One region of the Arthrobacter russicus genome, then DNA from elsewhere that is predicted to be linked to it. Evidence: predicted binding sites of a transcription regulator. Region 1 holds the regulator's gene; the other holds the start of a gene.

Region 1 (7,600 bases):
ACCGCGCAGGCGAACAACAAGGTTCCGGTGTATTGGCTCGGCGCGGCGAACCGGGGCTTCCTCTATCGCGAATTCCTCCGGCTCAACTCCGGCGATGATCCGATCCGGGCTGCTTTGCAGCTGATGACCAGCACCAAGCCCTTGGATCCGAGGTATATGACGCCTTGGTCGAAGGCCTCGAAAATCGCCGCTTCGGTTTCCGGCCGCACCTCGATCACGGTGGACCTGTCCGCGGACGCCTTCGCCGGAAAAGTCAGCAATGAAACCGCGCAGCTGGCGGTCCAGCAACTGGTCTATACCGCCACCGCGGCAGCCTCCAACGCCGGGCTGGTGGATTCGGGCCAGAACGTGCAAGTGACCGTGTTGGTCGACGGGCACACCGACTTCAACGCCTTCGACCAAGTCAAACTGGATCGGCCACTGACCAGGGATGCCGGCGTGCAAGCCCCGATTTGGATCATCGACCCGCAACAGGGCGCGGTTTTCGAAAGCAATACCGTCAATATCGGCGGGCGCGCGTCGCTGAGTTCCGGGTCATTGCAATGGGAGTTGTACCTCGTGGACGCCCAGGGCGTGCCGGGCCTGGCCCAAAAAGGCAGCGCATCGTCTGCGGCCGCTGCCCAAGCCGGCAATTTCGCTTTCAGCCTCGACCTACCTTCGGGGAAGTACCAACTGAAGGTTTTCGGCACCGACTCGAACAATCCGAGCGCTCAGCTGTATCTGGAAGACAAGACCTTCACGGTCAAATAGCGAGCCGTTGACCGTCCGGCGCTCACCAACGCGCCAAGGCTTCGCCGAGCACCGCCAACGCGGCCGGCCCCGCGGTCGAAGACCGGAGCACATGCTGCCCCAAACGCCAGCGATCGGCTCCTGCCGCATCGAAAAGCGCCAACTCCCGATCGCTCATGCCGCCTTCGGGTCCGACCACCAACAGCAGCTGCCGGGCTTCGCGCCAATCTGCCAGCTGAGCTGCCAGGCCCGCGGCCGCATCCTCATGCAGCACCACCAAGCGGGTGGCCTCCGCCGATGCCGTATGGCGGACCAGACCGGCACTGTCCAGCAAGCCGTGCAGCTCGGGGATCCTGGCACGCCGGGCCTGCTTTGCTGCCGCTTGGATCGTCTTTTGCCATTTCGCCATCGATTTCTCCAGGCGCTCTGGCCGCCAACGCACGATCGACCGGTCCGCTTGCCAGGGGATCACCGCGTCCACGCCCAGTTCGGTGGCCGTCTCAATGGCCAACTCGTCCCGCCCGTCCTTGGCCAACGCTTGCACCAAAACCAGCCGGGGCGCAGGCTGGGGTTCCTCGATCCGCCGATCGATCTGCAGCAACAGCATGCCCGCCCCGCTCTGCACGACCGAGCAGACCAGACGCAGTCCCGAACCGTCGACCAGGTCGACCGGTTCTCCGGCCGCGATCCGCTTCACGGTCGCGGCGTGGTGCCCTTCGGCTCCGCCGAGTTCAAAGACGTCGCCGGCATCCAGGCCGGAAAGGTCCTGCGAATCAGCGAAGAAGACTGGATTGGTCATCGCCGGTCAGAGGTTGCCCAGTTTGTCGCGCAGTTTCGCGAACATGCCGCCTGAGGAAACCAATTTCCCTTCGGTGAACTGCTCGCCCCGCAATGCAGCCAATTGCCGGAGCAGGTCTTCCTGGGCCGCATCGACCTTGGTCGGCGTTTCCACGGTCAATTGAATCTTCAGATCGCCACGGCCCTGGCCCCGCAGATGCGTGACGCCCAAGCCGCGCAAGGTCACCACCTCGCCGGACTGCGTGCCGGGTTTGACGCTCAACGGTTGGACCCCGTCGAAAGTGTCGATGTTCAAATCCGTGCCCAACGCGGCGGCGGTCATCGGCACCGAGACCACGGCCTGCAGGTCATCGCCTTCGCGGTCGAACTTCGCATCGCGGTTGACCCGGATCTCCACGAACAGGTCCCCTGCCGGGCCGCCGGCCGGGCCGGCCTCGCCTTGGCCACCAAGTTGGATCCGGTTTCCGGTATCCACCCCGGCCGGGACTTTGATGGTCAGCGAACGGCGCGAGCGGACGCGTCCTTCGCCCATGCATTCATTGCACGGGTCCGGAATCACGGTGCCGTGCCCTTGGCAGGTAGTGCAGGCAGCCACCGTCATGACCTGGCCCAGAATCGACCGGACCGGCCGCTGCACCTGTCCGGATCCGCGGCAGATCTCACAGGTTTCCATACTCGTGCCTTCGCGGCAGCAGGAGCCATTGCAGGTAGGGCACACCACCGCGGTTTCGACCTCGATTTTCTTGTTCACTCCGAAAACGGCATCGCGCAGTTCGATCCGGACCGCGATGAGCGCATCCTGGCCGCGACGGGTACGCGGAATCGGCCCTTGGCCGCCGCCTTGGCCGCCGAAGAAGGTCTCGAAGATGTCTTGGAACGCGAATCCGGCGCCGGAGAAGCCAGCGCTTCCGTTCTGCGTGCCGTTTTCGTTTCCGGTGGTGTCGTAGACCCGTCGTTTCTGCGGGTCGGAGAGCACTTCATAGGCGTGCGTGACTTCTTTGAATCTGGCTTCCGCGTCGTCACCGCTGTAGACATCGGGGTGGTACTGCCTCGCGAGCTTGCGGTAGGCCTTCTTGATTTCCTCACCGGTCGCGTCACGGGAGACACCCAATACCTCATAGTGATTACTCAAAGTTGCTCGTTCTCTTTCTGTTTCTGCGGTTCAGGTCCACGTCAGCCGGCAAGGATGCGGGACAGATATCGGGCCACGGCTCGCACCGAGGACATGGTGTTCGGATAGTCCATGCGGATCGGTCCCAGTACGCCGATTTTCGCGCTTGAGTCCGGGCCGTAGCTGGTCGCCACGACTGAGGCCTCGGCCAGCGAATCATGCGGATTCTCCCGGCCGATGCTGACCGCCACACCACGGGCGTCCTGGGCCATCTCGGAAAGCAGCCGGAGCATCACCACTTGCTCTTCCAAAGCGTCCAGGACCGGACCGATGCTCAGCGGGAAGTCGACGTTCGAGCGCGCCAGGTTCGCCGTCCCGGCGACCATGAAGCGCTCCTCTCGGGCGGCTTGGGACAGTGCCACCAGGCTGTTCGAGAGAACCTGGGCCGCTTTGCGCAGGCCGAGCGGGACCAGGGCGACCGCAGCTTCCAGGACCAGCGAAATCTGCTGGGCCGGAACTCCGCTGAGCAAGGGCAGGAAGCGGTTGCGCAAGGAAGCAAGTTCCTCGCTGCTGAGCTGCTGCCCGACGTCGAACACGCTCTGTTCGACCTTGCCGTTGTCCAGGATCAGCACGATCAGCACTTGGTGCGGAGACAGCGAGACGAACTCGACGTGCCGCACCGTGGCGCTCGACGAGGTCGGGTACTGCACCACGGCCACCTGGTTGGTCAGCTGGGCCAGGGTGCGCACCGTCCGCTCCAGGACATCGTCGAGGTCGGTCGAACCGGAAAGCACGGTCTGGATCGCGCGCTTTTCGGCACTGGAAAGCGGTTTCACCTCGGTGATCAGGTCCACGAAGATCCGGTAGCCCTTGTCCGTCGGGATACGCCCCGCCGACGTGTGCGGCGCGGTGATCAAGCCGTCTTCTTCCAGCGCCGCCATGTCGTTCCGGATCGTGGCGCTGGAGACACCCAAGTGGTGCCGGTCCACCAAGGCTTTCGAGCCGACAGGCTCCCTGGAATGGACGTAATCCTCGACGATCGCCCGCAAGACCTCGAGCTTTCGCAGATCGCTCATCCGGGCACCTCCTCGACTCTGCTCATCCGGCGGCTGCATGGTTCCACAGCGGACCGGGCCGGCGATTAGCACTCACCCTGTCCAACTGCTAAGTCTAATACTTTCGCGGCCAGGCTGAGTCCAAGCGTGTCCGCAGCGCCGGCGTGCCGCAGTGCGGCAGACTGATCTGGTGAATTCTTCCTATGATTACGGCAACTGGGGTCCCCAGGAGATGACCAAGCAGGCCCGCCGAACGCTGCCCAAGGTGCCGGCCGCCCCAGGGTTGGTCCTCGAGGACGTCGGTTCCGGATGGGTCGGCGCCATCGTCCGGACCGAGAAGTCCGGCGGCATGCACATCATGGTTTTGGAAGATCGGCGGGGCAAAACCAAATCCTTTCAATTGGGCTTCGGCTTCCTGCTCGACGGCGCACCGGTCGAAGTGGTGCCGGCCGTCACGGCCGCCGTCCCGACCACCCAACGCACCGCCTCCGGCTCGGTGAAGGTAGCCGGGCAGCGGGCCCGGATCGCCCGGGCCAGCCGGATCTGGGTGGAGGGGAAGCACGACGCCGAATTGGTCGAGAAAGTCTGGGGCGACGATTTGCGGGTGGAAGGGATCGTCGTCGAACCCTTGGGCGGCATCGACGACTTGGCCGGAGCAATCCGGGAATTCAATCCCGGGCCCCAGCGCCGGTTGGGCATTCTGGTCGACCACCTGGTCAGCGGCTCGAAGGAATCCCGGATCGCGGATCAGGCGCTCAAGCTGCCCGGAGCCGCAGGCAATGTGCTGATTGTCGGCCACCCCTACGTCGACGTCTGGCAGGCGATCAAACCGCAGTCGCTGGGCATCCCGGCCTGGCCCAGCATCCCGCGCTCGGTGGAATGGAAAGTCGGCATTCTCCAGGCATTCGGCTGGCCCAGCTCAAGCCCCAAAGATATCGCCCTGGGCTGGCAACGAATTCTTCGGCAGGTCGACAATTACGCGGATTTGGAACCTTCTTTGCTCGCCCGAGTCGAGGAAGTCATAGATTTCCTCACCACTGACGTATCCTGAGATGGACAACAGGACGTTGATCGGCAGGTTTCGGCAGCGCATGAACGAGGACGGGGATCGTGACTTTTCCGGGCAGAGATGACCAAGGTGTGCCGAGGCACCAGGAGCGCCGGACCCAGCAGTTTCAGGCAGTTTCCCCCGATGCCCTGCCGCTGACGGCGAGCGAAGACCGGCAATTCGCGTTTCTGGCGCATTGCGGAGGCATTCTCGGGTTCATTCCGTCATTGGTGATCTATCTCATTTTCCGGGACCGCGGACCATTCACCGCGCAGGAATCCAAAGAAGCACTCAATTTCACCTTGCCGCCGACGATTCTCGCCGCATTGGCGAATATCCTGGCCTTGCTAATTCCGGTTGCCGGCTCGGTCTTCGCGATTCTCGCCGTGCTCATCTGGGTTTTCCTGACGGTATTCTCGGTGATTGCAGCAATCCATGTGAATCGCGGAAACCCATACCGCTATCCGGTGAATCTCCGGCTCATCCACTGAGCCAACCAGCCGATCCGGTTCAGGGAAGCAATTCGCGGACCACCGCGTCGGCAAGCAGCCGGCCTTTGAGCGTCAATGCGAGTTGCCCTGCGAAGGCGGCCGCCGGTTGTATCAATTCCCGGGCGATCAATCCGGCTACCGCGCGTTTGCCGCCGTCTGCCAAGGAAGCGATCGGGATCCCCACGGCCAGTCGCGCCGCGAGCATCACCCGTTCCAACTCCCGGGTCGAGGCGTCGAGGATTTCCCGCCCGGCGGCCGGCGACAAGCCATCGCGGAGCCGCTGCGCATAGGCGATCGGGTGTTTGACGTTCCACCAGCGCACCCCGCCTACGTGGGAATGCGCACCAGGCCCGATCCCCCACCAGTCGTCGCCGCGCCAATAGGCGAGATTGTGCCGGCATTCGTCGGCCGGAGTCCGCGCCCAGTTGCTCACTTCGTACCATGTGAAGCCGGCTTCGCCCAGAAGCCGATCGGCTGTTGCGTACTTCTCGGCATGGTCGTCATCATCGATTCCGGGGACCTCGCCGCGGCGGATCTGGGCAGCCAGCTTGGTCCCGGATTCGATGATCAAGGCGTAGGCGGAGACATGATCGGGTTCACAGGCCAAGGCGGTTTCCAGCGAGACCTGCCAGTCCGCTGCCGACTCCCCCGGTGTTCCGTAGATCAAGTCCAAACTCACCTGCAGGCCCGCTGCCCGGGCCCAGGCGACGGCCTGCGGCACCCGCTCCGGTTGATGCGTGCGGTCGAGCACCCGGAGCACGTGCGGAACCGCGGATTGCATGCCGAAGGAAACCCTGGTGAATCCGGCAGCGGCCAATTCCTGCAGCGATTCGGGCGTCACCGAATCCGGGTTCGCCTCGGTGGTGACCTCGGCGCCCTCGGCGATTCCCCAGTGCGCGACCGCGGCTTTGAGCATCGCCGCCAAGTCTGCGGCCGGCAGCAATGTCGGGGTTCCACCGCCGAAGAACACGGTCTGCAGTTTCCGCTCCGGAACGCCGGAAGCGCGCAACGCCGCAGCAGCGAATTCGACCTCCGCGACCGCGGTGCCGGCGTAAGCTGCCTGCGAAGCCCCGCCGCCGAGTTCCTTCGCGGTATAGGTGTTGAAGTCGCAATACCCGCAGCGCACCGCACAAAACGGAATGTGCGCATACAGGCCGAATCCGCGCTCGGCGGCACCCGCGGCCGCCTGGGCCGGGAGCACGCCGTCGGCCGGGGCCTTTTCGCCTTCCGGCAGAGTACTGGGCATGGCTATTTCTTCGCTTTGTCCTTGACGTGCTCATCCGAGGACAGCGCGGCGATGAACGCTTCCTGCGGGACTTCGACGCGGCCCACCATCTTCATCCGCTTCTTGCCTTCTTTCTGCTTTTCCAGCAGCTTGCGTTTACGCGTGATGTCACCGCCGTAGCATTTCGCCAGCACGTCTTTGCGGATCGCTCTGATGCTTTCCCGGGCGATGATCCGGGCACCGATCGCGGCCTGGATCGGCACCTCGAACTGTTGCCGCGGAATCAGTTCGCGCAGCTTGCCGGTCATCATCACGCCGTACGGGTAGGCCTTGTCCCGATGCGTGATCGCACTGAACGCATCAACTTGCTCGCCTTGCAGCAGGATGTCCACTTTGACCAGGTCGGCGACCTGTTCGCCGTCGGCCTTCCAATCCAGAGACCCGTAACCGCGGGTCTTCGATTTGAGGATGTCGAAGAAGTCGAAAACGATCTCCGCGAGCGGCAGCCGGTAGCGGATCTCCACCCGATCCTCGGACAGGTAATCCATGCCGCCCATGATGCCCCGCCGGCTCTGGCACAGTTCCATGATCGCACCGACGAATTCGTTCGGCGCCAAAATCGTCGCGGACACCATCGGTTCCCGGACTTCGGCGATCTTGCCGACCGGGAACTCGCTCGGATTTGTCACGGTGACCACTTTTTTGTCTTCGAGCGTGACTTCGTAAACCACGTTGGGCGCGGTGGAAATCAGGTCCAGGTTGAATTCGCGTTCCAAGCGTTCCCGGACGATCTCCAGGTGCAGCAGACCCAGGAAGCCGACCCGGAAGCCGAAGCCCAGTGCCGCCGACGTCTCCGGTTCGTAGATCAAGGCGGCGTCGTTGAGCTTGAGCTTGTCCAAAGCGTCCCGCAGGATCGGATAATCGGTGCCGTCCATCGGATAGAGGCCGGAAAACACCATCGGTTTGGGATCTTGGTACCCGCCCAGCGATTCGGCTGCCGGCTTGGCCAGATTGGTGACGGTATCGCCGACTTTCGACTGCCGCACGTCCTTCACGCCGGTGATCAAATAGCCCACCTCGCCGACGCCCAGGCCTTTCGACGGCGTAGGTTCCGGTGAACTGACGCCGATTTCCAGCAGTTCG
Region 2 (7,600 bases), 1.4 Mb from region 1:
TTTTGCCGGGCTTTCCGCGGCCATGCCGGAGGCGAACCTGCAGGTCTTCAACAGCGCGCCGAACAGCGTGGACGCCGGAAGGCTGGCCGGCGAGACCCTGCTGGACCAGCAGAACCGGCCCACTGCGATCATTTGCCTGGCCGACGTGCAGGCACTCGGCGTACTGGAGGCCATGAAGGTCCGCGGCCTGGCCCCCGGCAAAGACGTCTCGCTCACCGGCTTCGACGACATACCGGCGGCTGCGGCGGCGGGCCTGACCACCGTGCACCAACCGGCATTCGAGCGCGGCCGGCTGACCGGCGAGTTGCTGATCGATCAGGAACGGACGGACCGGCAAATCACCTTGGATACCCAACTGGTGGTCCGATCAAGCACCGGCCCCGCCCCCAAGCCCCTCTGATCCCCGAAAGGAGCAGGCCATGTTCCTGCCGTTCCAAGCCCTGGACGCTACCCGAGATCTGGCACGATCGGCGCTTCCCGACGCGGCCGTCGTCGAGCATGTCCCCGATGCGCCTCGCCGGGTCGGCGCGCTACGCCTCGGATTGGCCAAGACGCTGCACGCGCTGGCCGGTCGGATCGCGGGCGAGAACCGCCAGCAGTCCGCGGGACTGCGCCCCACCGAGTTGGCACACTGACCGCGCAGAAACGACAGCGTCCCGCTGAATCCGTAGATTCAGCGGGACGCCGTTTTCGAACTGGGTTTTCGAGCTGAAGAGCCAGGCCGGGTTAGAACCCGCCCATGCCGCCCATTTCGTCTCCGCCCGGCGCAGCCGGAGCGTTCTTCTGCGGCTTGTCCGCAACCACGGCTTCGGTGGTCAGGAACAGGCCGGCAATCGAGGCCGCGTTCTGCAGTGCAGAGCGGGTCACCTTGACCGGATCGTTGACGCCTGCGGCGAGCAGATCCTCATAGACTCCGGTAGCAGCGTTGAGGCCGTGCCCGACCGGCAAGCCACGCACCTTGTCGACGACGACGCCCGGCTCCAGACCAGCGTTGATCGCGATCTGCTTCAGCGGGGCATCGATGGCGACCCGCACGATGTTCGCGCCAGTAGCCTCATCGCCTTCGAGGTCCAAGGTTTCGAATGCTTTGACGCCGGCCTGGATCAAAGCCACGCCACCGCCGGGGACGATGCCTTCTTCGACTGCGGCCTTGGCGTTGCGGACCGCGTCTTCGATCCGGTGCTTGCGCTCTTTGAGCTCGACCTCGGTTGCCGCACCGGCCTTGATCACGGCAACGCCGCCGGCCAGCTTGGCCAACCGCTCCTGCAGCTTCTCACGGTCGTAATCGGAATCGGAGTTGTCGATTTCGGCGCGGATCTGGGCGACTCGGCCCGCAATCTGCTCGGCATCGCCGGCGCCTTCCACAATGGTGGTCTCGTCCTTGGTGACAACGACTTTGCGCGCCTGGCCCAACAGGTCCAGCGTGGCGTTTTCCAAGCTCAAGCCGACCTCTTCCGAGATGACCTGGCCGCCGGTGAGGATCGCGATGTCGGCCAGCTGGGCCTTGCGGCGGTCGCCGAAGCCGGGAGCCTTGACCGCAACCGACTTGAACAGCCCGCGGATCTTGTTCACGATGAGGGTCGCCAAAGCCTCGGCTTCGACGTCTTCCGCGATGATCAGCAAGGGCTTGCCGGACTGCATGACCTTTTCCAGGATCGCGACCATGTCTTTGACATTGGAGATCTTGGAGTTGACGATCAGGATGTAGGGATCCTCGAGGACCGTCTCCTGGCGCTCGGCGTCGGTGACGAAGTACTGCGAGATGTAGCCCTTGTCGAAGCGCATGCCCTCGGTGAGCTCGAGTTCCAGACCGAAGGTGTTGGACTCTTCGACCGTGATGACGCCTTCTTTGCCGACCTTGTCCAGGGCTTCGGCGATCAACGCGCCGATCTGGGTGTCCGCGGCGGAGATCGAAGCAGTGGCCGCGATCTCTTCTTTGGTCTCGACTTCCTTGGCGGAAGCCAGCAGCTGCTCGGTCACCGCGGCGACAGCCTTCTCGATGCCGCGCTTGAGGCTCAGCGGATCAGCGCCGGCTGCGACGTTGCGCAAGCCTTCGCGAACCAAGGCCTGGGCCAGAACGGTAGCGGTGGTGGTACCGTCGCCGGCGACTTCGTCAGTCTTCTTGGCGACTTCCTTGACCAGCTCGGCGCCGATCTTCTCGTACGGGTCCTCCAGCTCGATCTCCTTGGCGATGGACACGCCATCGTTGGTGATCGTGGGGGCGCCCCACTTCTTTTCCAGCACGACGTTGCGGCCGCGCGGGCCGAGGGTCACCTTGACGGCGTCGGCGAGGATGTTCAATCCCCGCTCGAGGCCGCGGCGCGCCTCTTCATCGAATGCAATGATCTTGGCCATGGAGGCTTCAGTCCTTTCGGGACAATCATGTGAGGAACATGACCAGACTTCGGCGCCCGCGACGGACGGCAACCCGGCCGATGAATTCGGTACATCGAGCCGAGCACCTCGCCGATCTGGTCGAATCCCCTGTCCGACTCGAAATTCTTAGCAGTCATAACAGGAGAGTGCTAACTCAATAATTAGCACTCGAGGGGTGAGAGTGCAAGCAGAGGACAGCGGAATTCGGCCGCTTAGGCTCAGCGCGAAATCGGCGCACTCCCCGAACCACTAGGTGGTTTCCCGGATTGACCCCCCAAAAAGGGCCAAAACTGTGGAGATCGCAATGTCGCCTGGCTAGCCTTCAGTGAGAGATACCTGCCGTATCGGGAATTTGCCCGAACGGTCAGTTCGACCCTCACCAGATGGAGCGATCAGCATGAGCGAGAAGCCAAGCATCCCGGAACCCGATTCCGAGACGGCCCGGCAGGAGCCGGCGGCGTACGGGACACCGGCGGCCTTCGGAACACCCCAGGCTTATCCGGCTCCAGCCAATGATGCGCCACCGGCCTACCCGGCTCCGCCACAGAACCACAGCCAACAGAACTACAACCAGCCGAACTACAGTCAGCCCGGCTACGCACCCGGGTATGCCGGCGCCATGGGCAAGAACAAGGTTCTGGCCGGGCTGCTGGGCATTCTGCTCGGGGCTTTCGGCGTGCATAACTTTTATCTGGGTTACACCGGCAAGGCCGTGGCCCAGTTGCTGATCACTGTGCTCTCGCTCGGGTTTCTGTCGTTCGTCTCCGCGATTTGGGGATTCACCGAAGGAATCCTGATTCTGATCGGCTCGGACAACTTCCGGACCGATGCCAAAGGCATTCCGCTGGTGGGTTGATCCCCGGACGCCCGGCGGCACAAAGCTGAGGCGGGGTCCGGCAGCTGCCGGACCCCGCCTCAGCTTTGGATCTCTACGCTTACGCGGCCTTCACTTTTTCGGCCTGCGGGCCTTTCGGTCCCTGCCCGACGTCGAACTGGACCCGCTGCCCCTCGTCGAGCGAGCGGTAGCCTTCCATTTCAATTGCGGACCAATGCACGAAGACGTCGCCGCCATCGTCATCGACCGTGATGAAGCCGAAGCCTTTTTCAGCGTTGAACCATTTGACGGTTCCTTGCGCCATGGTGTTCCCCTTGCATCGTCCTGAAGCATCCGCACTGCATTGCACGGACCTTGGCTCCCAACTGTAACCAAAATCACGTCGATATTGCGGGGCGCGGGCTACGCAACGTCAGAATGTTATCCAGACGTGACCGGCCATTGCCTGCGGATTACTGCGCGCCGGGCCCGAGCACAACGGCGAGCGGAATGCCGAGATCGGCCGTATCCACCAGCCGGGTGATGCCCAATAAGGCACCCAGCGCGTCGGCATTGGGCTTCTGGGCCGCGCCGTTGTAGAAAATCACCGAGCTGGGTTGGGCATAACCTTGCCAATTGGCGCTCAGCGGAACCGTCCAACCGTCGGCGCGGACCTGCTGGGCCACCCGGGCGCTCAAGCCGCTGATCGTGGTGGCGTTGTAGACGTTGACCGGCTGGGTCTTGTCGACCGGCGGAGGCGGCGGAGTCGTCGGAGTGCTCGGCGCCGTCGGAGTAGCCGGCGGAGTACTTGCCGCGCTGCTGCTCGGACTCGGCGAATCGGCGGTTGCCGAGTTGCTGGGGCTCTGCCCGCTGCTGCTCTCGCCGCTGGCCGCAGGCGCGGTGCCGATGAGCCGGGGGATGACCAGGAATGCCGCCGCGCCGATCAGCAGCGCCACTACGGCGAAGGCCACAATCGGCCAAAGGCCGGGCCGGGGCGCATCCATCGCGGTGCGATGCACTCCCTGCCGAGAAGAGGATTCCGGGACGTTGTCGAATTCATCCCGCGGGTATTTGCTCATCTGTGTAGCGCGTCCTTCAATGCCGTGTCTGCCCTCGACGGCCGGTGTTGGACCGTCAGTTTCCCAGGCGGCGAGCCGTCCTGGCGCGTTGGCGCGTGCTACGTAGTCTACGCAATCTCTTGACCAGCATGGGGTCATAGGCCAGCGCGTCATCGGTGTCGATGAGCGCATTGAGGATCTGGTAGTAGTGCGTGGCGGACAGATCGAAGAGCTCGCGGATCGCCTGTTCCTTGGCTCCGGCGTACTTCCACCAGTGCCGTTCCAGCGCCAGCACTTGCTGATCGCGCTCGCTCAAAGCAGTGTCCCCGGGGTGGATTCCGGCGTTGAGGTCTTCGAGTGTTACTGCCACCGATTCGGCCACGACACTCCCCTATCTGCTTGTTCCGAGCTGTTGCGTTCTTTCCATGATAATGGCGAATCACACCGTTGTCATTCGCCCCCAGAACGAAACCCGACGCGCGGGAAGTCGCGGGAAATGGCGGGGCGTTATGGGGATGTGCAGGAGGCCGGGCGGGGCGGGGCGAAATCTGGAAGAATTGGCCTGTGCCGTCGAATCTGAGCAACCGCGAAGCCCTGGACCTGTTGGCCACCGACCCGTTGAGCAGCTTCAGCCCGGATTGGGCCGCCGCGCTGTCCGCGCTGGAACCCCAGTTCAAGGAGATGGGGGCATTCCTGAAAACCGAATTCGCCGCCGCCCAGGAGGCCGACGGCGGCCCGGGTTTCCTGCCTGCGCCCAAGCACGTGCTCCGGGCCTTCGAGCAACCACTCAGCTCGGTCAAAGTATTGGTGGTGGGCCAGGACCCCTACCCCACCTTCGGGCACCCGATCGGCCTGTCCTTCGCGGTCGAACGGGACGTCCGGCCGATCCCGCGGAGCCTGGGCAACATCTACAAGGAATTGCGCGAGGATCTGGGCATCGCGCCGGCCGAACACGGCGATCTGGGCAGCTGGTCGGAACAAGGCGTGCTGTTGCTCAACCGCGTGCTCAGCGTCCGCCCCGGCACCCCGGCATCGCACCGTGGGAAAGGCTGGGAACCGATCACCGAAGCAGCGATCAAAGCGATTGTCGGACGGCGCAGCGCGGCGGGTGCGCGCTACCCCCTGGTCGCTTTGCTCTGGGGCAACGACGCCCGGAACCTCACCCCGCTGCTGGAGGGCGCACCCACCGTGGCCTCGGCCCACCCCAGCCCGCTTTCCGCCTCCCGCGGCTTCTTCGGCTCCCGACCATTCAGCAAGATCAACGAACTGCTGGCAAAACAAGGCGCGGCACCGATCGATTGGCAGATACGTTAGGCTACTTAGGCAACCCTAAGGAGTCAGCCATGACCGTCGCACCAGCCGTGAAGCCCCGTCCACAGACCAGTTTGACCGTGCTCCGCACGGAAAAACTCAGCGAACACATGGTGCGGGTGATCTCGGGAGGCCCGGGTTTTGCCGATTTCCAGCCGAATTCGAGTACCGACCAATACGTCAAGATCCATTTCCTGCAGCCGGGAATCGAGTACCCGGAACCGGTGGATGTTTTCGCGCTGCGCGAATCGATGCCCCGCGAACACTGGCCGGTCACCCGCACCTACACGATTCGTTGGGTGAATCCGGAACAGGGCGAGCTGGCGATCGACTTCGTAGTGCACGGAGCCGAGGGGTTGGCCGGCCCCTGGGCGGCCGCGGCGCAACCCGGAGACCGGCTGATCGTCTCCGGACCGGGCGGCGGCTATGCCCCGGACCCGGCTGCGGACTGGCACCTTTTCGCCGGTGATGAATCGGCCTTGCCTGCCATCGCGGCAGCCATCGAGTCGCTCCCGGCTTCGGCCCGCGGCTTGGCCTTCATCGAAGTCGGCAACGAAGCCGATGTGCAAACGGTCCGGGCACCGGCCGGAGTCGAGTTGAACTGGATCTTCCGCGACGGCGATGCCGCCGGGACCAGCGGCAAATTGGTCCAAGCGGTAGCTGCTGCGGCCTGGCCGGACGGCACGGTGCAAGCTTTCGTGCACGGCGAGCGGGAACACGTCAAAGCACTCCGCGACGTGCTCTTCAAGCAACGCGGCCTGGAACGGAATCAAGTCTCGATCTCCGGCTACTGGGCCTACGGCCGCAGCGAAGACCGCTTCCAAGCCGAGAAAAAAGAACCGATCGGGAAGATCTAGCGATCCGTCGGCAAAAGCCGCCGGCCTTCATCTTGTCGGTGCACCGGGGCAGAATAGGTGCATGCCTGAACTGCCGGAACTGGTCGGACTGAGTTCATACTTGGCTGCGGAACTGCGCGGCCAGGTATTGGAGAGCTTGCAGATCGCTTCGTTCACCGCGCTCAAGACCGCCGGGATCCAGCCACCGGAGATGCTGGGCCGGACGGTCGAGTCGGTGCGACGGCACGGAAAGTTCCTCGATCTCGCTTTTGGCCCCTCGGCCGCCGACGACGCCGGCGCCCACTTGGTTTTCCACCTCGCCAAAGCCGGCTGGCTCAAGCTCGGCCCGAGGCCCGGGACCGGGCGCAGCGCTCCGATCAAACCAGGCGGTTATCTCACCGCCCGCCTGCTTTTCGACCGCCACAAGCTGGACTTGACCGAAGCCGGCACCCGGAAAAGCCTGGCGATCTATTTGGTCCGTTCTGCCGACGAGGTTCCCGGCATCGCCACGCTGGGGCCGGATCCGCTCGCTCCTGAATTCACCTTGGAATCCTTGAAGCAGATCCTCGCGCCGAAACGGGCGCAGATCAAAGGGGTGCTCCGGGACCAGAAAATGATCGCCGGAATCGGCAACGCCTACAGCGACGAGATTCTGCATTTGGCCAAATTGTCGCCGTTCGCACCCAGCAACGCCTTGTCCGAGGCGCAACTCGCCACTCTGTACCACTCCATCGTCACGATCTTGACCGCTGCGGTCAGCGCTGCCAGCGGCAAACCGGCAGCCGAGTTGAAGGACGCCAAACGGGCGGGTATGCGGGTCCATGCCCGAACAGGTGAGGCTTGCCCGGAATGCGGCGGCACGATCCGCGAAGTCGCGTTCGCCGATCGGACGCTGCAGTACTGCCCAGGGTGCCAAACCGGCGGAAAGCTGCTGGCCGACCGCCGGATGTCCAAACTGCTCAAATAACCGCCAGGCCCGGCGATCGCCGATTCAACGTCGCCGGTTGCGCCGGCCCTCCACGGAGAAGCTGCGCCGCCACAGTGGGCGGGCTACATTGTCGCCGAGCACCACACCGGCGGCTACGCCCAGAATCACCACCAAAGCATTGAACAGACCGGTCACGCCTTCCAAAGACGATTCGGTGGAGACGGTCAGTGCGAACATCGCCCGGAAGATCGACAGGCCGGTCAGCAAGAACAAAATC

What was found. The regulator HrcA, encoded in region 1, represses chaperone genes, less so after heat shock. The targets are predictions, from matches to a motif close to TTNGCACTCGNNNNNNNCGAGTGCNAA.
Region 2: a site for HrcA is predicted at 2,503-2,529, ahead of groL (chaperonin GroEL). Genes of this name have one in related genera too.

Annotation. Positions count from the first base shown of each region.
Region 1 is NZ_JAVDQF010000001.1:195,629-203,228, reverse strand. Features, by position in the region: gene JOE69_RS00900 (GerMN domain-containing protein) at 1-750, shown strand, start outside; gene JOE69_RS00895 (16S rRNA (uracil(1498)-N(3))-methyltransferase) at 773-1,528, opposite strand; gene dnaJ (molecular chaperone DnaJ) at 1,535-2,659, opposite strand; gene hrcA (heat-inducible transcriptional repressor HrcA) at 2,701-3,714, opposite strand; gene JOE69_RS00880 (DUF3097 domain-containing protein) at 3,926-4,744, shown strand; gene JOE69_RS00875 (DUF4870 domain-containing protein) at 4,834-5,232, shown strand; gene hemW (radical SAM family heme chaperone HemW) at 5,252-6,478, opposite strand; gene lepA (translation elongation factor 4) at 6,481-7,600, opposite strand, start outside.
Region 2 is NZ_JAVDQF010000001.1:1,604,383-1,611,982, forward strand. Features, by position in the region: gene JOE69_RS07505 (LacI family DNA-binding transcriptional regulator) at 1-400, shown strand, start outside; gene JOE69_RS07510 (hypothetical protein) at 420-635, shown strand; gene groL (chaperonin GroEL) at 727-2,355, opposite strand; gene JOE69_RS07520 (TM2 domain-containing protein) at 2,774-3,232, shown strand; gene JOE69_RS07525 (cold-shock protein) at 3,312-3,515, opposite strand; gene JOE69_RS07530 (LytR C-terminal domain-containing protein) at 3,664-4,269, opposite strand; gene JOE69_RS07535 (DUF3263 domain-containing protein) at 4,325-4,618, opposite strand; gene JOE69_RS07540 (uracil-DNA glycosylase) at 4,813-5,562, shown strand; gene JOE69_RS07545 (siderophore-interacting protein) at 5,592-6,416, shown strand; gene JOE69_RS07550 (Fpg/Nei family DNA glycosylase) at 6,478-7,362, shown strand; gene JOE69_RS07555 (threonine/serine exporter family protein) at 7,387-7,600, opposite strand, start outside.